Regions from separate parts of the Brevibacillus sp. 7WMA2 genome, predicted to be linked through region 3. Evidence: riboswitches for the same ligand, from Rfam matches in the RefSeq annotation. Region 3 holds a riboswitch; each other region holds the start of a gene.

Region 1 (5,267 bases), 2.3 Mb from region 3:
TATTGCTCATGGCGATACAAAGCAGCAGCTAGGTCGCGGGTTGCGTAAAGGGTAGCACCGTCACGTTTTTTAATTAAGCAAGGAGGCATGTCGTACTCATCCAGAGATACAACCATTGCGCCTTCGGATTCTGTTAACAATCCTTTTTCCTCTAATAAATCAACAACGCGATCCATTTGATTATTGTAGAATGCTTCTCCATTGAAGGAGTCAAAGGATACACCCATTAATTCATAGATCTTTTTAAATTCTTGTAAGGATTCGTCGCGGAACCATTGCCATAATTGCTGGGCTTCTTGATCGCCGTCCTCTAATTTCTTGAACCATTCACGGCCTTGATCTTCCAGTGTTGGATCGTTTTCTACTTCTTCATGGAAGTGTACATACAGCTTGAGCAATTCTTTAATAGGCTCAGCTTTTACTTTATCTTCATCGCCCCATTTTTTATAGGCAACAATCAGTTTACCAAATTGTGTACCCCAGTCCCCTAAGTGATTGATGCGAACTGGCTGATAGCCATGCTTTTCCATGATGTTTGCAAGTGCATTCCCGATAACGGTTGAGCGCAAATGCCCCATCGAGAAGGGTTTAGCAATGTTTGGAGAAGATAAGTCGATTGGTACCTTTTTACCAGCACCAGCAGTAGTCGCGCCATATGCAGACCCTTGCTCTAGAATCGTTTTAATACAAGCGGTTATAACGCTGGTTTGATCATAAAACAGATTGATATATGCATTTGTCACCTGTACATCCTGTAAGAAAGGCAGAGAAATCTTAGAAGCTAGCTCCGTTGCAATCATTGGTGGTGCTTTGCGTAGAGCTTTAGCTAATTGGAAGCAAGGGAAGGCTAAATCACCCATTTGTGGGTTAGGAGGAGTTTCGAGCATGCCAAGGACACGTTCGCAGGAAAAATCCTCTACGCCCATTTCAGTTAGAGCAGCAGAGATTTGTTCAGCTACTAGTTGTTTGTAATTCATGTTTATTTCATCCTTTCTTTTTAATCAACCTAAACTTTCAGGGAATATGTAATCATTCCGTGGAAAAGTGGGATACAACATAAATATAACCATAGGTATACAAGCACAGAGCGCTTTGATTAGACACAGCATACGATGTTCAAAGCAACAACAGCAAAAAAACCCCCCGTCTCTTTTGGATAGATATCAGTAAAAATCAATCCGTAAAGAGACGAGAGGTTATTTTATCATACTCCCGCGGTACCACTCTTCTTGTTCTTTTCAATTAGACCAATAAATGATCGTAATTGGAAAAAACCTGCTTGATAGCTGTAACGGGCAAACCCGGCAAGCTCTATACATTGTCAATAGACAAGATTCAAGCTGCGTCTCCGAGGTGCGCTTCATCATGGACGTTCTATCAGGCTTCCACCAATCCTGACTCGCTAGTAGCACGAACCATCATTACTCTCCTCATCATCGAGTACATGGCTATATAGCGTCTAGTATACCCAACAAAAGACATTCTAGCAAGCAAGGTTTATCAGTGGCTCTTATTTTGCTGATCCCATTGTGCAAAATAAGATTTGGTAAGGGAATGATATGCTTCCCTACCAAATAAAAGACCCATGGCTTGACCGGTTGATAAAGGAAGATAGTATTCATAGGTTTCATGATTACCGCCTGTCATAAGATCATGGTGGTGAATTTGGTCATGCAAATAGTGCTGTTCACTCTCATGATGTTTTACGACAGTGTAGATTTCAAAGTCCGTCTCTTCTAGTACCTTTACTGGAATCAATGAGGCCTGAAACACAGATGTATGTAAATAGGCTAGATTGTTTTCCATAAAAAACCCTCCATCTATCTTCCTTTTTATCCTAGCAGAGGGCCATTATTTCTACAAGCGAAGGAAAGAATGGATAAGAGATGAAAGGGGCATGTGCCTGCCCCTTCCCCTCTCCTATATTGGTGAGTGTACAAACCTGAGTAATGTTTTTGGGTTTCCTTATGGAGGTATGAAACATTGTAGAATCATGTAGAGGTGGGCGCAGATAAAAAAGAGCGTAATCGAATTCAGGTTTGCCGGTGAAAGAGCTTCTTATATTTTAGCAGCAGCCGCAAGAAATGATGACCAGTAGGATGAACAGCACTAAAATGAAGCTGAAATTATCACCGAAGAAATTTCCGCAGTAAGATGTACTCATGAAAGAATTCCTCCTTAAAGGTTATATGTTTGAAGGTGTCGCTACACGGTTGCTAGTTATCGCAGCAGCTGCAGCTTATGATTACCAGCAGAATGAACAACACTAGAATGAAGCTAAAACTTCCGCCTCCCCAGTTACCGCAAAACGATGTACTCATCTGGCAATTCCTCCTTCGCTTTGTTATTCTACAGTCTATACATATCTGTCTATCTGGTGTGGGCTTATGCCTAAGGGAAGCAAAATTTGGGCAGCAGACTACAAAAAAATAAAAGATTGGCAGATAATCCATTGACGCCAATAATATCTGAATGTTAAGATACCTGTATTCAAAAGACGAACAAAACGTCATATGGACATTTAACTAAATATGATTTCTCTTATCTAGAGAGGCGGAGGGACTGGCCCGAAGATGCCTCGGCAACCGATAGATCAGGTGCCAATTCCAGCAGGGCTGTTTGCCTTGAAAGATAAGAGGGGGTAAGTTCCTACTTAACGAACATTAGTAATCCTCTTCTTGCTTTCAGGCAGGAAGGGGATTTTTTTATTTGCCAAGTCTAATGGAGATTACGGAGGGATATAGGGGATGAACAAACCAACATTGCAAGAGCAGCTAGCACGAAAAATATTGATACTCGATGGTGCAATGGGAACGATGCTACAGCAGGCTAATCTCACAGCGGACGATTTTGGCGGTGAGGAATATGAAGGCTGCAACGAACTATTGAATGTAACAAGACCAGATGTCATCCGGCATATTCATGCTACCTATTTTGAAGCAGGTGCTGACATTGTGGAAACAAACACATTTGGAGCAACTGATGTTGTTTTGGCTGAGTATGACATAGCAGATCGAGATTATGAACTTAATCTGGCGGCTGCACGTATTGCTAAAGAAGTAGCAGATGAATTTAGCACGGAGTCGTGGCCACGTTATGTAGCAGGCTCTATGGGGCCCACTACGAAAACCCTTTCGTTAACAGGGGGCGTTACATTTGAGCAATTAATTCATGCGTACTATTGTCAGACTAAAGCATTGATGGAAGGTGGGGTAGATTTATTACTGGTGGAAACCTCACAGGACACATTGAACGTAAAAGCTGGCGGCATTGGCATACGTCAGGCATTTCAGGAGCTTGGCTATGAGCTGCCTATCATGATTTCTGGAACAATCGAACCGATGGGCACGACTCTGGCAGGCCAAAACATCGAGGCTTTTTATGTATCGATTGAACATCTCAAACCGATCACGATTGGTCTGAATTGCGCGACAGGTCCGGAGTTCATGCGTGATCATTTACGAACCTTATCTGATCTGGCCTTGTGTGGAATCAGTTGTTATCCTAATGCAGGTTTACCTGATGAGAATGGTCACTATCACGAGTCACCGCAGGGGTTAGCGATGAAAATGAAAGCATTTGCGGAAAAGGGATGGCTTAACGTAGCGGGTGGTTGTTGTGGTACCACACCCGAGCATATTCGAGCGCTACACGAAGCATTGCAAGGGATTACACCACGAGAAAATAAAAAGTCTCATGCAACTGCTGTATCAGGCATTGAGGTGCTCTATGTTGAGGACGACAATCGCCCCATTTTTGTAGGGGAACGTACCAACGTTATTGGATCAAAGAAGTTCCGTGACTTGATTGCTGCTGGTCAATTCGAGGAAGGATCAGACATAGCACGGGCACAGGTAAAACGAGGAGCCGCTGTTATAGATATTTGTTTAGCAGACCCTGACCGTGATGAGTACGAGGATATGGAGAAATTTCTTCCATACGTAAGCAGAAAGGTAAAAGCACCGTTGATGATCGATTCCACGGATAAAAAGGTAGTGGAGCTGGGCTTGAAATATTCTCAGGGGAAGGCAATCATTAATTCGATTAATCTAGAAGATGGACTAGATCGTTTTGAAGAGGTTGTACCACTGATTCATAAATATGGAGCGGCTGTGGTTGTCGGGACCATTGATGAAACGGGAATGGCAATCACTCGTGAACGTAAGCTGGAGGTAGCTACACGTTCCTACGATTTGTTGGTAAATCAGTTTGGAATTAATCCGCAGGACATTATTTTTGATGCTCTTGTATTTCCGGTAGGAACAGGCGATGAGCAATACATTGGTTCAGCGCAGGAAACGATAGAAGGTATCCGCCTTATTAAACAACATTTTCCATTATGTAAACAAATTCTGGGTGTGAGCAATGTTTCCTTTGGATTACCCCCGGCAGGTCGTGAGGTTTTAAATGCGGTCTTTTTATATCACACAACAGTAGCCGGGCTTGATTACGCGATTGTTAACACCGAAAAGATAGAACGTTATGCTTCGATTTCTGAAGAGGAACGCAAGCTGGCAGAGGACTTGTTATTTCATACAAACGATGAAACCTTAGCAACGTTTACTGATTTTTATCGGCAGAAAAAGAAAGAGGTTGTAAAAGAGGTATCCAATCTAACGTTAGAAGAACGTTTAGCTAATTATGTGGTGGAAGGCTCGAAGGACGGATTAATCCCAGATTTAACCCTCGCTTTGGAAAAATATGTTCCGCTTGATATTATTAATGGTCCACTTATGAAAGGGATGGAAGAGGTTGGTCGCCTGTTTAACGGGAACCAATTGATTGTAGCAGAAGTGCTACAGAGTGCAGAGGTCATGAAGGCGTCAGTTGCCTTTTTGGAACCGCATATGGAAAAGTCTGAATCAACCGTAAAAGGAAAAATCTTGTTAGCTACGGTTAAAGGGGATGTCCACGATATCGGTAAAAACCTAGTGGAGATCATTTTATCCAATAATGGCTATGAGGTAGTTAATTTAGGGATTAAAGTTGCACCAGAGCAGTTGATTGCTGCTTGTCATCAGGAAAAACCAGATGCCATTGGTCTTTCAGGTTTATTAGTAAAATCAGCGCAGCAGATGGTGATTACCGCGCAGGATTTGCGAAGCTCTGGCATTGATGTACCGCTGATGGTTGGAGGAGCGGCGCTCACGCGTAAATTTACAACAAATCGAATTGCTCCTGAATATGAAGGCATCGTTTTATTCGCAAAAGATGCGATGGATGGCCTGAACCTAGCTAATAAATTGCATGATCCGCAAGCTCGACTG
Region 2 (5,267 bases), 2.7 Mb from region 3:
AAGTTGCCATACGTTGTGAACGTGGCCCTACTGTAATGCCCCAATGCACTAAGAACGACCATACACCATTGCAAAGGTGGAACACAGCGGATAGAACACCTACAGCGTAAAACGCTATCATTACTGGGTTAGTAAAAATATCATGCATGAGGTCATAGTTAATTTCGGCAGTACCAAGTGCTTTGACAATACGTGTTTGCCATACATGCCACGCTATGAAAATCAGCGTGAAAACACCTGTAATACGCTGCCAGAGATACATTTGATTGCGGAAAAACGAGTAGTTGCCATTGTTCGGTTTTGCTTGAAATGCGAGATATAGACCGTAAATGGCGTGGAACAACAGTGGGAGATAAATGAATGCAAATTCCAAAAACAATAAGAACGGTGCCTTTTCAATTAGGCCAACCGCTTCGTTAAATGCTTCCGGCCCTTTGGTTGCTTGAAAGTTCGCCGTTAAATGGAACAGTAAAAACAACCCGATCGGAAACAACCCGAGTAGAGTGTGAAGCTTGTGCAAAGCGAAGTTTTTCTTACTTGCCATGCCTTGGGTCCCCCCTTCATTGATGTGTGGAAAATGTTATCTTACAATACCTATGCCATCACCATGCAGGCTCAAGCAAGACACATGTTCCGCTCCGCTTCCACTTTGGAAGAACATCCTCTATTCACGAAAAACCAATCCCTCAATAGGGAAACACAAAATGTTTCCAGTTTGCGAAATGGTTTTAAAAGTCTGTCAATCCAACGCATAAAAAACCGCGGGCGCAAACGAGATGTGTCTAAATAAAGAATAAAGATTGGAAATTATGTGACCAAAACCAATTGTACTCCTACCTCTTAGTAGCGTCAAGCAATTGAATAGACTTAATACATTCTTAGATTAATTGTAATCTATATCATTCCTAGCTTTTCTTGTTATTTATTCTTATTATGACCACGTATCTATTAGATATACTCTGACTCACCCCTCATTTACTCCTATCATTTTCCTAGTCTTAGCATAATTGTTTTTTTCTCTCATAGAATAGAAATCATGCACAAAAGGAGGACGAGCTAGAGTGAGACAAGCTACTGATATCCTACAGCAGCTTTTACCTGAGTTTTCAGTATATGATTGTCAGCGCATGCAACAAATGAACATGCCTTTTGCCGGTCATCTCTTTTTTCGAAATGTAGTCACTCAGGAATTACTGGGAGATTGCGAAGCTCCTATTCTTTATTGGATGGGGAAAGAGATAGGCGAGACCTATCATATACATGCAGCGGAAGATCTGATATTAGCCTTCATCCAGCTCGGCTTAGGAAAGCTGGAATTAACCTTGTGTACAGCTAGACAAATTGAATATCTCCTGACTCATCCTCATCTTACTATGCAGACTACAAACCGACTAGAACGCACCCTACAGTTTGAGACAGGCTTTATTGCCGGATCGATTGGCAAGTGGTTAGAGCGTGAGTCAAATGCCACACTCACTCTTCTGGGAAAGGACAAAAAAAAAGAACCAACTGCACACATTCAGGTTGTTATCTCAGGGTAACAACCTGTTTTTACGTGCAGAGCTCTTATATTCGTTTCATCGTTACTAGTTGTCATTGTCATGGTTTCCTACCTGTCTGCTTTCTCTTCAACATCTGATAAGCTGGTTATCCAATCAATTGTGAGGTTTGTTGCTCTTTCACTGTGACAGGAAAATAAGGCCCTACTAGCTGAGCCATTTTATCCATTTCAACTAAAAAACCATCATGTCCAAATACGGAGTCAATTGCAAAAAAATCAACATCCTTCCCCTGTTGTTTTAACGTAGAGGATAGCCAAAGCTGATGAGGAATTGGATACAACAAATCGTTGGAAATAGCTATACAGACTACCTTGGCTTTGATACGTGACAATGCGTTTTCAATCCCCTCTCTTCCCCTACCAATATCGTGTGTATCCATTGCTTTTAGGAGATAGAGATAGCTATTTGCATCAAAGCGCTGCACGAGCTTATCGCCTTGATAACGTAAATAGCTTTCCACTTCAAATGTAGTATCCACTAAGTCGGCATGCACGGTGCCTTGATGGGCCCTGCCAAATCGTTCTTCAAATAATTCGGCTGTCCGGTATGTAATCATGCCAACCATACGCGCTGTTGCCAAGCCGCGAATAGGACCTAACTGAGGATAATAATGTCCATTATTCCAATCTGGATCATTACAAATCGCTTGCCTTGCCACATCATTATAAGCAATGGCCATAGCTGATAACTGAGCGCAGGTAGCTACTGGGATCACTACATCCATCATCTGGGGATATTCAACCGCCCACTCATAAACCTGCATACCACCCATCGAACCGCCAATGACCGCATAAAGATGAGAAATCCCCAGTTGCTCAATGAGCTTGTATTGGGCGCGTACCATGTCTCGGATCGTCACAACAGGAAAATGAGTTGCATATGGCTCTTTAGTCTCCGTATTCATACTTGCAGGACCTGTTGTTCCGTAACAGCCACCTAAGACGTTTGTGCAAATCACGTAATAATAATCGGTATCAATTGCCTTTCCGGGCCCAATCAGCCCATCCCACCAGCCTGGCTTTTCACCATCACCTACCGCTTGACTGTCTCCAGTTAATGCGTGGCAAACCAAAATTGCATTCGATTGCTCAGAGTTGTACGTACCGCTTGTTGTATAACCGATTTCCACTTGACGGAGCACCTCGCCACATTCCAACGCCAGGTTGTGAATCGTTGCTTTTCTCAATGCAATTCCTCCTATTTCCACTTGATGCCCTAATGTACAGGTACCTATGTGCTAAAAAACCCCTCTTCCGGAGAAGAGGGGTTTGATCGTATCGACTAGACCCGCTCTTATCTGCCAGACTACTTTATGTGTGCCTGCTGGATTTAGCACCTCTCCGCTTCTCGCGGGGTTGCCGGGTTTCTTCGGGCCAGTCCCTCCACCACTCTTGATAAGAGATTTCTATATAATTCTGTTTATCATACTTCTTTTGAGTAAGAATTGTCAATCTATTTCAACGAAAAGGCTTCTTCTCTTTTTATTTGATACATCGTCCACATTCCAATGTCCCGAAAGCCCAAACGTTTATAAATAGCTCCAGCCGCTGGGTTATCATAAAACAAGCACAAGCTTCGCCCTTCCGCCAAAACATCCCTGCACAGCGCTACCATACAAGCACTAGCATATCCCCACTTACGATGAAGGGGATGCGTACAAACACCAACAATCATAGCAGCCATCGAACACTCGGCTGTTGTTGAAGCACAGGCTACCGTTTCTGTGTTCACCTCTACATAATAGGTTCTCCCTGTACCGCTTTCCAGTGTGTGTTTCAATGCTTCTTCTGCATCAGCAGATCTGCCAAACTCTTGTATCTGATCACGTAGGCTGACGATTTTTACGACATCATGAACTGTGGCTTTTTTCACCTCAAATCCCTTGATGTCAGCCTGAGATAATCGAGAGTCATCTTCTAATTCTGCAAAATAGGTTGTTTTGATCTCATGCTTCGGAAGATGGCTTGCAAAAGCTTGCAAAGAATCTTGTTTTCCTGATAAAACCTCCAGCTTCTTGTCAGCAAGTATAATTTCACTGAACCCTTCGAGATCAAACCTATCCAAAGCATAAAATACGTACGAGTGATAATACCGCAGGAGTACCGCGGAGAGTTTTGTCTGTTCACTTGTTGACCATTCTCCCCATAACTCTTGAAAAGGGGTAGAAAAGCCAAAATTTTCGACATCACCAATAAGAAATAAGTTCAAGCTTCTCTCTTGTGATACCAATTCCATAAATGCTTCATAATCTGCTTCTGTTAGTTTTCGGATCATTTGACAATTCCCTCTCCAAAAGTTTTTCTCTCCATTATTTGAAAAAGTGTACTATTTGTCAATAGAATTCAGAAAAAACACATAAAGCCCGGTGGACATCTCTCCACCAGGCTCCTTGATTAATCCAATCCTATCCCTGTCCATTTGAAGCGCTCTACATTCTGTTTTATCTAAAACAAATTAAGCGTGCACGACAGCATCGGCAGAAACATCCAATCCAAACGCCGTATGCAGTGTAGCTACAGCTTGCGCCACTTTTTCTGCCGGGATCACACAAGATACCTTAATATCAGAGGTAGATACCATCCGAATGAGAATATCCTGGCTGGATAAATGACTAAACATATCGGCTGCCACTCCCGGATTGGTTATCATACCAGCTCCTACAATTGAAACTTTTGCAAGGCCAGATTCATATTCCACATGCTCAAAGCCTAACTCTTCCTGATGAGCCGCCAAGGTCTCCAGCGTTCTATGTAAATCGTCAGCGGAGATCGTAAATGACACATTATTTGCTTTGTCATGATAGGTGCTTTGAATAATGATATCTACATTAATTGAAGCGTCCGCCAATGCTTTAAATAATAAGGATAACATGCCTACTTTTACAGGCATTCCGATAACCGTTATAGAAGATACATCTTTGTCATGAGCTATTCCGCTGATTACTTTGCCTAACTCCATGTTTGTCTCCTCCTCAACCAATGTTCCCTCTTCTTCTGTAAAACTGGAACGAACCACAAGTCGAACTCGATGTTTTTTTGCACTTTCCACAGAACGTGGATGCAAGACACCAGCTCCTAGAGTTGCTAATTCTAGCATCTCATCATATGAAATGGAGCTTACCTTTTGTGCACGAGAAACAATGCGCGGATCGGCTGTAAATACCCCTGATACATCTGTATAGATTTCACAGCAGGTAGCCTGTAGACTAGCCGCAATTGTTACCGCTGTAGTATCAGACCCGCCCCGTCCCAATGTTGTAATTTCTCCGTTTTCGCTAGCTCCTTGAAACCCTGCTACGATGACAATTTTCCCCTGCTGTAATTCTTGCTCAATCCGTTGACTGTTGATCGTACTAATGCGTGCCTTTCCATGCTTCTCTTCCGTTAAAATGCCAGCTTGCCAGCCTGTCATAGACACAGCTTCGTACCCTCTGCTTTGTAGGGCCATACTAAGTAACGCAATGGAAACCTGTTCGCCTGTAGCAAGCAGCATATCCATTTCACGAGCAGGTGGGCTCTCATGTAATTCCTTTGCTAAATCGACCAGCACATCTGTTGTTTTTCCCATAGCAGATACCACAACCACCATGGCATATCCGGCATCCTTATACCGGATAATTCTCTGTGCTACCTCTTGAATACGCTCCGCAGAGCCTACGGATGTTCCCCCGTATTTTTGCACCACAATTTCCATTTCGAATCTCTC
Region 3 (5,267 bases):
TTCTGTAACTTCTAAGCTTCGCACCATTTCTCACTCCCTCCCTGCTACTCTACATTCTTGTTGGCGTGGAGCCCTTGGGTCATGCAGCCAGCAGTTCGCCTGATGTGTAGCTGAAAATGTGGTCGGTTGCGGGAGATGATCCAGGCAAATTTCCATCGCATGTGGACAGCGAGGAGCGAATGGACATCCTTTTGGCGGAGCAAATAAATCTGGTGGTGCTCCATCAATCGGGACTAATCGATGCTTCCCGGCTTGTTCCAGCTTTGGCACCGAGTCTAATAGCCCTTTTGTATACGGGTGTCCCGGCGATTCAAATAACTCATCGACTGTCCCTGTTTCTACGATTTTTCCAGCATACATCACTACCACCCGCTGAGCCACTTCTGCAACGACTCCTAAATCATGCGTGATCATAATGATCGAGGTACTGGTTGTTTGTTGTAATTCAAGCAGCAAGTCAAGAATTTGTGCTTGAATGGTCACGTCCAATGCGGTTGTTGGCTCATCAGCGATCAATAGCTGTGGATTACAGGCAATCGCAATCGCAATTACGACCCGCTGGCGCATTCCTCCCGAGAATTCATGCGGATATTGATGATAGCGCTTCTCTGCTTCTGGGATGCCTACTTGCCGCAACAGATCAATCGTTTTTTGCTGTGCCGCCTGTTGGGAGAGCCCTTGGTGTTTTCGTAAGCCCTCCGCAATTTGCTTGCCGATTTTCATCGTAGGATTTAGTGATGTCATTGGGTCTTGAAACACCATTCCTATTTTAGAACCCCTAATCTCCTGCAATTCCTTTTTAGACAAACCTGTCATTTCCTGTCCAGCAAAGCGAATAGAGCCTTCTGTCCTAACACCGCTTCCTGCCTTAACCATCCCCATGATTGCCTGCGCTGTAACTGATTTGCCACAGCCGCTCTCACCGACGATGGCTACCACCTCTCCTTTGTCCACATAAAACGAAATCCCACGAACCGCCTTAACCTCACCGCCATATGTCGTAAACCCAACTTCCAGCTCATCTATCTCTAGCAAATGTCCCATGATTATCCCTCCCTTCTACTTTTTACTTTTAGGATCAAGTGCATCCTGTAAGCCATCTCCGAAAGCATTAAAGGCAAACATCGTTAGTGAAATAGATAAGCCCGGGAAAAACAGTCTCCACCACTGGCCATTTAAAATCACGCCTATACCATCATTAGCCATCGTTCCCCAGCTAGCACTCGGTGCTTGTACCCCTAAACCAAGAAAGCTTAAAAAGGATTCAGCAAAGATCGCCTGAGGTATCGTAAAAGTCAGATTCACGATGATAATTCCTAAGGCATTTGGCAACAGATGCTTCCAAATAATTTTGGCGTGTGAGGTTCCTAGCTTTTCGGCCGCTAGTACAAACTCTTGTTGTTTTAACTGCAAGACCTGACCACGTACCAAACGAGCCATGCCAACCCAGCCTGTAACAGAAAGGGCGATAATGATAGTGGACAGTCCAGGCTCTAGCACCACCATCAATAAAATCACAACCAGTAAATAAGGAATGCCATATAAAACCTCGACAATACGCATCAGGATGCTGTCAATACGATCCCCTACCCTACCGCGTCCTGCCATATAACCCGAGACTCCACCGACAGCTACGCCAATCAATAAGTCGATGGTTGCTGCGATACAGCCGATAAAAAGAGAAATCTGTCCACCTGCCCAGGTGCGCGCCCACATATCTCGTCCTAAATCATCTGTCCCAAACCAATGAGTACCGGAAGGCTTGAGATTTCCAAGCATCAAATCTTGTTTTTCTGGACTGAAGGCTACTAGATGTGGACCGATCAGCGAAAGCATGACCACAAGGATTAATAAACTGAAACCAAGCATCGCCAGCTTGTTTTGTATGATTTTTCGTAGCATTTCTTTGCCATAGCTTAGGCTAGGACGATCTATCTGATGCTTCTCAAAAACTCGTTTATCCACAGGTCGAAAAAGATGATCTTGTTCAGAATGCAGTGAAGATTGCGCCATCTGTTAGTCCCCCTTGCTCGTTAGCTTAATTCTTGGGTCCACCAGTCGGTATGACACATCGATCAAAAACAACGACAAGATCAGGACCGTGCTATAAAAAACCGTTGTTCCCATCACAACTGGGTAATCACGATTAAAGATGCCATCTACGAAATACTTGCCAATGCCTGGAATGGCAAAGATTTTTTCAACTACAAACGTGCCCGTAATCAGCGCTGCAAACAACGGACCGATAAAGGTTAACACTGGTATCAAGGCGTTACGAATGCCATGCTTTACCACGATTGCAAACGTAGGTAAGCCTTTTGCCTCTGCCGTCTTCATGTAATTCTGACTAAAAACCTCAAGCATGCTAGCCCGAACAAAGCGGGCGATAATAGCCATAGGACCGACCGCTAATGTAACAGACGGCAGGATTGAATGTTTCCATGATCCCCAGGAGGCAGCCGGCAAAAGCTTCCACTCAACCGCAACTAATTTGATTAGCAGTGGAGCCAGGATGAAGCTTGGGACAGAAATCCCTATGATCGCAATAAACATCGAAACGTAATCCAACCATTTATGATGATAAAGGGCTGCGATAATTCCTAAGGAAATACCAAGAAATAAAGCTAAAAATAACGCTTGTAGACCTAGTGTTGCCGATACAGGAAATCCAGAAGCAATCAATGTATTTACATCACGTGATTTTGATTGTATGGAAGGTCCTAAATCCAACTGGGCCAAATCCTTTAGATATAACAAATATTGCTGTGCCATTGGTTTATCCAGATTATATTTTTCCCGCATATTTTGGACGACATCAGCCGGCAGCATTTGCGAATCAGTAGCAAATGGATCACCCGGTATAAGATGCATAATGACAAAGGTTAGTGTCACAATAATCCATAATGTTATGAGCATGGTACATATTCTTTTTAACAGATACATACGTAAGTTCCCCCACTTTTCTCTAATACCCTATTTTTATATCGGAATACTTGGTTATATGCTTGCAAGGATACATTTTTTCCTCTTTGACCGCCCTTTGTGATTCATTTGTCTGTGAAAAACCTATGCAAAAAAGCCCTTCTCTCTAAGAAGAAGGGCTTCATGTCTATGTATCTGCCATTCTCCTTATCTCTCAGAAATACTTCTGCTGGATTTAGCACCTTTTGAATGAATCAAGGTTGCCGGGTTTCATAGGGCCAGTCCCTCCACCGCTCTTGATAAGAAGTTGTTATAAAATTATCGGATTCAATTTATACATTATCATATCATCGTTACTTGAAATGTCAATAGAACCACCCTTGTTTTTACTTTTGTTTATTTTTGTTAGCAGTCATTTTTTTATAGAAATAGTAGAATACAAAAAAACCTCCAAAACCTGGAGGCTAAGCATCTATTTCGTTTTGTCTTTTTCTTTTTTGGTAAGTAGCTTTTCAAACAAATCTCCTAGGTCAAAACCCAGTTCCTTTTTCAATTGCTCCTGTTTTTGCTGATCTTTTGTTTCCTCTCGCATTTCTAATAACAAAGTCATCTCATCCAAAGCCTTCTGATCCAAAAGATTCTTTTCCTTGGCAGAGGATTCGGCTTCACTTTTAGTACCTGCTGATTTTGACGAATCCATTGAATTCCCGTCTGCTGAAGATTCCTTTTTAACAGTTCCCTCCTGCGAAGCTCCTTGAGAATTGCTGCCCTTTTGCGGCGTTATAGTAAAAAATGCAATTATAGCAAATAGTAACGTGACAGAAGCAATCGAATAAAACATAACTTTCGTCGAAAATCCCAATAACCACGTAAAAATCGGAGGCCCCAACGCTACTCCTATAAACCGGACACCATTATACAAAGACGTAATCATACCACGCTCTGTCTTTGTAACCGCTCCAATGATCATAGAATTGAGGCAGGGCAGAATCATGCCGGTTCCTACGCTACCAAATACAAGAATTCCTATTAAGAAGTACACGTTAGAAACAAAGCTTGCCCCAGCATAAGAAATGGTCAGTAAGAGCATCCCTGCAATAATAAAGTAGCGCATTACCGTTAGTCTCTTTTTAATAATAGCTCCTGTTATAAATGCCATAATGCTCAGAGCCAGCAGGGGAATAGCTAAAAAGGCACCTTTTAGAATACCATCAATCTGATAGGTCTCCTCCAATAAATCCGATAGATAAAAAAGCACACCAAATAGCGTAGACAAGCATATGCTACCAATAAAAAAGGCTGGAATGAGCCATTTTCCATTTTGTTTAAATATCTGGCCAATCGAGCCAAGGTACTCTTTAACTGATTTGGGTTGCTTGTTTTGCTTCTTTTCCTTTACCAATAGCAAAAAAATAGTTAGAACTACTGCACATATGACCGGAAAAGCTAAAAAGACTGCGTACCATGTCCATAAGGCGAATAGAGCGCCTAAAATTGGGCTTAACACTTTACCCAACCCGTTAGAGGTTTCCAATAGTCCAAGCGCTTTACTTTCGGAGGCACCATCAAATAAGTCTCCTACTAAAGCCATAGCTATGGGTGATGTTCCCGCTGCACCTATTCCCTGTAACACCCTTCCACAAATAATTAACCAGTAGGGATTGGTTAACCATAGGGACGCTAAGCCTGCAAGCAATCCGCCTGCGCCATATAACGTTAAAGCGATCGTTATGACCACTTTGCGATTAAATCGGTCAGATAGATAGCCAGCCAATGGAATAATGATTCCGGCCGCAATAGAAAAAGCAGTAATTAAAAAACTGGTTTGAAAAGAAGTTAAGTGCAATTCCGATTTCATTGTTGGCAATATGGGAATTAACATTGAATTTCCAAGTACCATAACCAATGGAACACCTGTTAATCCTATGAGGTTTTTCTTGTTATTTTGCGCTTGAGCCATCATACGTCCTCTTTTCTTAAACGATCAACGTAATCATGAAATGTACTTAGGCCTGATATATACTACCATCCCAGCTATAGTGTGCTAGGATGTCGGTATCGATCTCTATACCAAGTCCCACTCCTTTTGGCAGCGTAACCATCCCTTGGTGCGGAGAGAGAGGAATTAGTTTGGCAAAGGGATTTTCCATGATATCCCATTCAACTGGTTCGATTTCATCTCCTGTCATCTTGCTCCATGCAGGCAGACAGGCTTGGGCAAACAATGCATACAGCCTTGTTAAAGCACCATCAAATACATGTGGGGACACACGATAGCCAAAACTACGCACAGTTGATAGCGTATGTCGATACCCATCGATTCCGTCCTCATGCATCGGGTCAGG
Region 4 (5,267 bases), 850 kb from region 3:
TTGGTAGGTTCTACAGAATTGCAATCGCCGTCAACGATCAAGTAATCTTCTGGCGATAGTTTGGTTTTATCTTTGCCACTGGCGGTCACAGCAAATTGTAAGGGTACATCGCTGATTTTAATAGAGAGGTTTCCGCTTGTGCCCGGAAACCAATCTCTTCTAGCAAACGTTAGCTTTACCTCATCTAATTTTTTAAAAGCGGCGGTGCGCTGTTCAAGTGTTGTTGTCATAGCACAATCCCCTCCTGTTTGGCCCTAATGGCTTTAATAATTGAAATCACATCATAAAAAGTAGTAAATGGTTTATGTGATAAATTTTCTTCCTGACATTTTTCCAGTAGGAAGGAACGGGCAATGACAAAATCAGCAATTCGAGACCCTTCCAAGTCAGTGATACTATCCCCAATAACAACACGTGTATAAGAAGTAGCATCATAGCTTCTAATAATGGTAGTTTTACACATTCCGCAATCTGTTTGGCAATGCTCATCGCAGGTATGCGGCCACGTAATTTTTATTCTCTCTTTGCTAAAATCACTGCCATTACAATAAATTGGGCCATCAAGCTGAAACGGAGCAAGAATCGGATGAACAAAAAAATCGATACCTCCGCTTGTAATGAGCAGAGTCACGTTTTCCTGCCGGCAATAATCCACAAACTCTGCAAAACCAGGGCGGATGCGGGCATTCTCTACAGCAAATTGAGTGATTTCATGTTCGAGTGAAGAGGGAAGCAGGGAAAACAGCTTTCCTACGCCTTCTCTAATGGATATTTGTTGTGTCAAAATTTGTTCGGTTAACTCTTCCCAGCCTGGGGGATGAAAGTGGCGCATGATTGCCACAATATTGTCTTTTTCTGTAATCGTTCCATCGAAATCGCAAAAAAGCACAAGCTGTTTCGTCATGCAGAACCTCCCCATTTTTCTAGTGCTAGTCGCAGTTCATTAGAGTCGGAAGCTGCTGCTGTAAGACTGATTCCATTCACGGATGCATCAATAGCGGCACGGAATGCCCGACCGCCTGCTGTTGCTCCGAGTGGGTGCCCATGAATGCCGCCGCCTGCGTTAACAACCTGATCTAGGCCAAAGTCGGCGTACAGTTGGGGAACCAATCCGGGATGAATACCCGCTGATGGAACAGGGAAGGCAGGTTGCAAGGTGCCGTGTTCCTCGACTAAATGATTAGCTAGCTGAGTAGCCTCGCTCTTATCTAATGCCACATTTCCGTATGGAGAAGGGAATAACACTAAATCAGCCCCGGCTAAACGCAATAGCTTACCGAGCAGGAGCGGAGCGGCAATGCCGTGATCAGGACTAGGATAATAGGCGCCGGCGAGTGCGGGATGCGCCATGATTGGCACTTGAATGTCCGGGTCTTCTGCTAGACGTTGCAGGAGATCGAAGCCAAAAGCAAGTGCATTAAACAAAAGGCAGGAAGCACCTGCATCGACAGCTTGCTTCGCCCGTTCAATAAGCTGTGAGCTAGGCCCTGTAAGGTTAGCGGCATACAAGACAGGCTTGCCGGTTTGTTCTGCAATTTCATCTGAGATGGCTTTGAAGCGTTTGATACGTTGGATAAATGGAGCTTTATCATCAGCAAAGAAAATTTCATCATCCTTAATCAAATCAAGGCCGCCTTCTGCTTGGGCACGAAACTGCACTTCTAGTTCCTCTAGTGACAAACCTGTGCATGATTTAAAAATACTCATTAATAATGGACGATCATGCACACCGGTTATTTCCCGTATTCCTTTTATGCCGAATTTTGGACCCTGAAAGCCTTGTAAAAAAGAAGGAGGAAGCTGAATGTCTACCAGCTTGATTTTCCCGTCCATTGATAGTTTGCCAAATACCCCTGTAAGAAGAGAAGGGATATCCTGTGTAAAGCATATGGTTGGATAACTAATCGTGATATAACCTCGTGTTTCACCTGACGAGGTGGATTCAAGAGGAGATACATCCGCTACTTCACCTAAATAGGGGCGTAGCTGCTCCTGCTTTGCCAGAGGAAGGTCCGTCCATGAGCCTACTGTCATACCAACTGCAATACCTTCCGCTTTTTTTTGTAAATCCTTTGCTTGAGTTAAATAGGTTACGAGGATTCGATCTGTACTCATGGATGACCTCCTTGTAGGTAGAGAATTTATCAACTAAAAACGCCCCCTTCAAGAGAAGGAGGCGTCCGATAGACAGATCATCTTCTTCTCTTATCTCTCACATAAATCAGTACAGCACGATTATGTGTAGGATTTAGCACCGTTTCGCATCGTTTATCCCGATGCGAGGGTTGCCGGGCATCATAGGGCCAGTCCCTCCGCCTTCTCTCAATAAGAGCTAGGTAATTGTTGTAATTGTCAAAATTGAAGCTGATTCTTGGAGATCATCTTATCCCTTTTTGTAACATGCGTCAACCCTTTTTATAAATAAAAACTGAGTTGAATAAATTGTTTGACATAACTGGATTACCTGTGTATATTTCTACTAACGATTCATTTATGAGGCTTTAGCTACGCAGGATAGGAACCTGTGTTCATCTACAATTACATATACTTAATGGATACCTTATCCAGAGACGGTGGAGGGACTGGCCCGATGAAACCCAGCAACCGACACATAGCCGCTAACCTGGCATGTGCACGGTGCTAATTCCTGCAGAGACATGTAAAATTCTGGTAGATAAGGGGGAACGTTTTATGAATATGACATGTCAAAACGACCTCTTTTCTTCGGAAAAGAGGTTTTCTTTTTCTTTGGTAAGCAAAGCATGGTGTGAACAGATATGGGCAGAGCATAAGTATTGGGTCATGATGAGGTGTTATCAAAAATATAAGCAAATCTCACAAGCATTTCGGGATCAAGTAAAAACGTCTCGCGAAACAGGAGAACGCGATTGGAGTATATTTGCAGAACAGTTATTACATGAATTTCAGAAGATGCGAAAACTGCCTATTGATTCAGGCAATGCCTGTAATGCCTTGAGTCATGCATTCGGTCATCTGCGCGGAAAACTTACGGAGCAAGAAAGCGGCTCCTGGCATGTCTTATTGCAAAGGAACTGGGAGGAAGCTCATCGTATATTGTTCTTGCTTGCTATGGAATATGGTGATGATTATTTGTCGCGGTCTCGCCTATTTTCACCGGAGGCTCCTAGCAGTCACACATGGATTCGGTTTCGTGGCAAAGATTTTTTTATTGCAAAGGATTTGGGGCAGTGGAAGATTCTTGAGCCATGGGAAGTTTGGGAGCGAGTCGGCGTGTATCAAGTTAACCTATTAACCAAATATCGCTTATTAGCCAATCTAGGAGGAATCGTTCATCCCCTGGCACATTACGATCAATACATCAACCGAGACTAGAGTGGTAAAAGGAGAGGAAAAGATATGGGGTATCAAGCGTTATCGGTTCAAGAATCCATTTTATACGTACAGAATCAGGGAACGATTTTTACACAAGCTGCGCCTCTTGTTAGCCGAGAAATTGGTGATGGCAATTTAAATTTGGTTTTTAGAATAACGGATGAAGAGACCGGTAAAAGTGTCATTGTGAAGCAGGCTTTGCCTTATGCCCGCGTGGTTGGCGAATCATGGCCGTTAACGCTGGACCGATCTCGGATTGAAGCAGAGGCGCTCAAAATTCAGCGAGAGCTGGTAGGAGATTTAGTACCTGAGGTATACCATCACAATTCGGAGCTGGCTTTGACGATTATGGAGGATGTAGGTGATCATAAGCTACTCCGTGCAGGCCTTATTGAGGGAGAGATATACCCGCATTTCGCTAAACATATTGGAACTTTTCTAGCTCATACCTTATTTTTTACCTCTGATCTTGGAATGAATCCTTTTGCTAAAAAGGCTAATGTGAGTAGGTTCATTAATCCAGAGCTATGTAAAATTACGGAGGATCTTGTATTTACTGATCCATATGAGGACCATGACACCAATCATTTTAATCCGCTTATCCGCCAAGACGTAGAAGCAATATGGGGGAATCACGCATTACGTCGAGAGATTGCTAAGCTAAAATACGACTTTTTGACACGAGCAGAAGCTTTGTTGCATGGTGATCTGCATACAGGCAGTATTTTTGTCACCAAAACAAGTACAAAGGTGATTGATCCCGAGTTTGCTTTTTATGGGCCAATAGGTTTTGACATTGGGGCTATCATCGCTAATCTTGTCTTAAATTATGCAGGACAGCACGGCCTCCAAGCCGACATAGAGAAACGGGAGCAGTATCGTTTTTACTTATTGGATACGATAGAAAACGTCTGGAATGAGTTTGTATCGCAATTCGTTCGTCTGTGGCATAAAAAAGCGGAGGAGCGTAGTGCGCATGTTCCTGATTTTTGGCAGGATTATGTATCTCAGGTCTTACAGGATACGGCAGGATATGCTGGGTGCAAAATCCTAAGACGCGTGATTGGACTGGCGGGTGTAGCTGATTTAAATAGAATTGAACAAGAGGAGCTTCGAGCAGAAGCCGAAAGACTGGCATTAGAGATCGGCCAATCCTTCATTCTCAATCGTAAGCATTTGGCAGAAATCACAGATATCACGGCGATCGTGCGAGAGATTACGGTTGAACGGGAGCAGGTCCTACAAAAGTAAAGTGGCAATCAAACAGAGTCATCTGCTGTCCTGCTAAACAGGGCAAGCAGGTGATTTTTGTTTTTTAGAGAATTATTGTTCAATCTATTGCATCAAAAAAGGCTAAAAAAAGGGGGAGAAGCATGAAAAATATCGTCATATCGCCTGATTTGGAGCTAAAGGAAGTTCGTATTGAGGATGCAGCAGTCACCTTTGCTTTAATAGAAAAAAACCGAGATTATTTACGGGAGTTTTTGCCGTGGCTAGATAATGTGCGAGATATAGAGGATTCGGAAAATAATATTCGCTTTGCCATTCAACAGGCAGCAAATATGCAGGGAACTCATTATTCGATTTGGTATCGAGGCCAACTTGCAGGAAGAGTTGCCGCCAATTTTATCGAATGGAATCATCGTAAAACGGTAATTGGCTATTGGCTGGGGGCTGAATTTCAGGGGAAGGGTATCATGACGCAAGCAGTTGAGGCATATCTTGATTACTTGGTATTTGGGAAGTGGAATTTACATCGGGCAGAAATTGCAGCTGCTGTACAAAATGAGAAAAGCCGTGCTATCCCGGAACGGCTAGGGTTTCAATTAGAAGGAATTATGAGAGGAAATGAATGGCTGTACGATCATTACGTGGACCATGCTGTATATGGAATGCTACAGCAGGAATGGAAG

The links. Region 3 has a riboswitch for S-adenosylmethionine ahead of GOP56_RS09415 (ABC transporter permease). Riboswitches for the same ligand answer to the same signal wherever they lie in the genome.
Region 1: it holds a riboswitch for S-adenosylmethionine, as region 3 does, so the genes downstream of both, metH (methionine synthase) here and GOP56_RS09415 (ABC transporter permease) in region 3, are expected to answer to the same signal.
Region 2: it holds a riboswitch for S-adenosylmethionine, as region 3 does, so the genes downstream of both, GOP56_RS21715 (homoserine O-acetyltransferase MetX) here and GOP56_RS09415 (ABC transporter permease) in region 3, are expected to answer to the same signal.
Region 4: it holds a riboswitch for S-adenosylmethionine, as region 3 does, so the genes downstream of both, GOP56_RS13480 (DUF1722 domain-containing protein) here and GOP56_RS09415 (ABC transporter permease) in region 3, are expected to answer to the same signal.

The regions. Positions count from the first base shown of each region.
Region 1 covers NZ_CP048799.1:81,617-86,883, forward strand. Annotated here, with positions in the region: gene argS (arginine--tRNA ligase) at 1-977, opposite strand, end outside; T-box leader at 1,182-1,446, opposite strand; gene GOP56_RS00440 (hypothetical protein) at 1,501-1,806, opposite strand; gene GOP56_RS00445 (YjcZ family sporulation protein) at 2,066-2,164, opposite strand; gene GOP56_RS24275 (YjcZ family sporulation protein) at 2,217-2,513, opposite strand; SAM riboswitch class I at 2,539-2,638, shown strand; gene metH (methionine synthase) at 2,748-5,267, shown strand, end outside.
Region 2 covers NZ_CP048799.1:5,028,089-5,033,355, reverse strand. Annotated here, with positions in the region: gene GOP56_RS21730 (succinate dehydrogenase cytochrome b558 subunit) at 1-544, opposite strand, end outside; gene GOP56_RS21720 (DUF2507 domain-containing protein) at 1,062-1,541, shown strand; gene GOP56_RS21715 (homoserine O-acetyltransferase MetX) at 1,648-2,748, opposite strand; SAM riboswitch class I at 2,853-2,963, opposite strand; gene GOP56_RS21710 (GNAT family N-acetyltransferase) at 3,015-3,836, opposite strand; gene GOP56_RS21705 (aspartate kinase) at 4,017-5,255, opposite strand.
Region 3 covers NZ_CP048799.1:2,377,018-2,382,284, forward strand. Annotated here, with positions in the region: gene GOP56_RS09400 (ABC transporter ATP-binding protein) at 1-27, opposite strand, end outside; gene GOP56_RS09405 (ABC transporter ATP-binding protein) at 31-1,044, opposite strand; gene GOP56_RS09410 (ABC transporter permease) at 1,060-2,013, opposite strand; gene GOP56_RS09415 (ABC transporter permease) at 2,017-2,943, opposite strand; SAM riboswitch class I at 3,127-3,228, opposite strand; gene GOP56_RS09420 (MFS transporter) at 3,395-4,885, opposite strand; gene GOP56_RS09425 (mandelate racemase/muconate lactonizing enzyme family protein) at 4,929-5,267, opposite strand, start outside.
Region 4 covers NZ_CP048799.1:3,225,500-3,230,766, reverse strand. Annotated here, with positions in the region: gene GOP56_RS13495 (methylthioribulose 1-phosphate dehydratase) at 1-230, opposite strand, end outside; gene GOP56_RS13490 (2-hydroxy-3-keto-5-methylthiopentenyl-1-phosphate phosphatase) at 227-904, opposite strand; gene GOP56_RS13485 (2,3-diketo-5-methylthiopentyl-1-phosphate enolase) at 901-2,115, opposite strand; SAM riboswitch class I at 2,203-2,332, opposite strand; SAM riboswitch class I at 2,558-2,681, shown strand; gene GOP56_RS13480 (DUF1722 domain-containing protein) at 2,692-3,354, shown strand; gene mtnK (S-methyl-5-thioribose kinase) at 3,379-4,605, shown strand; gene GOP56_RS13470 (GNAT family N-acetyltransferase) at 4,728-5,267, shown strand, end outside.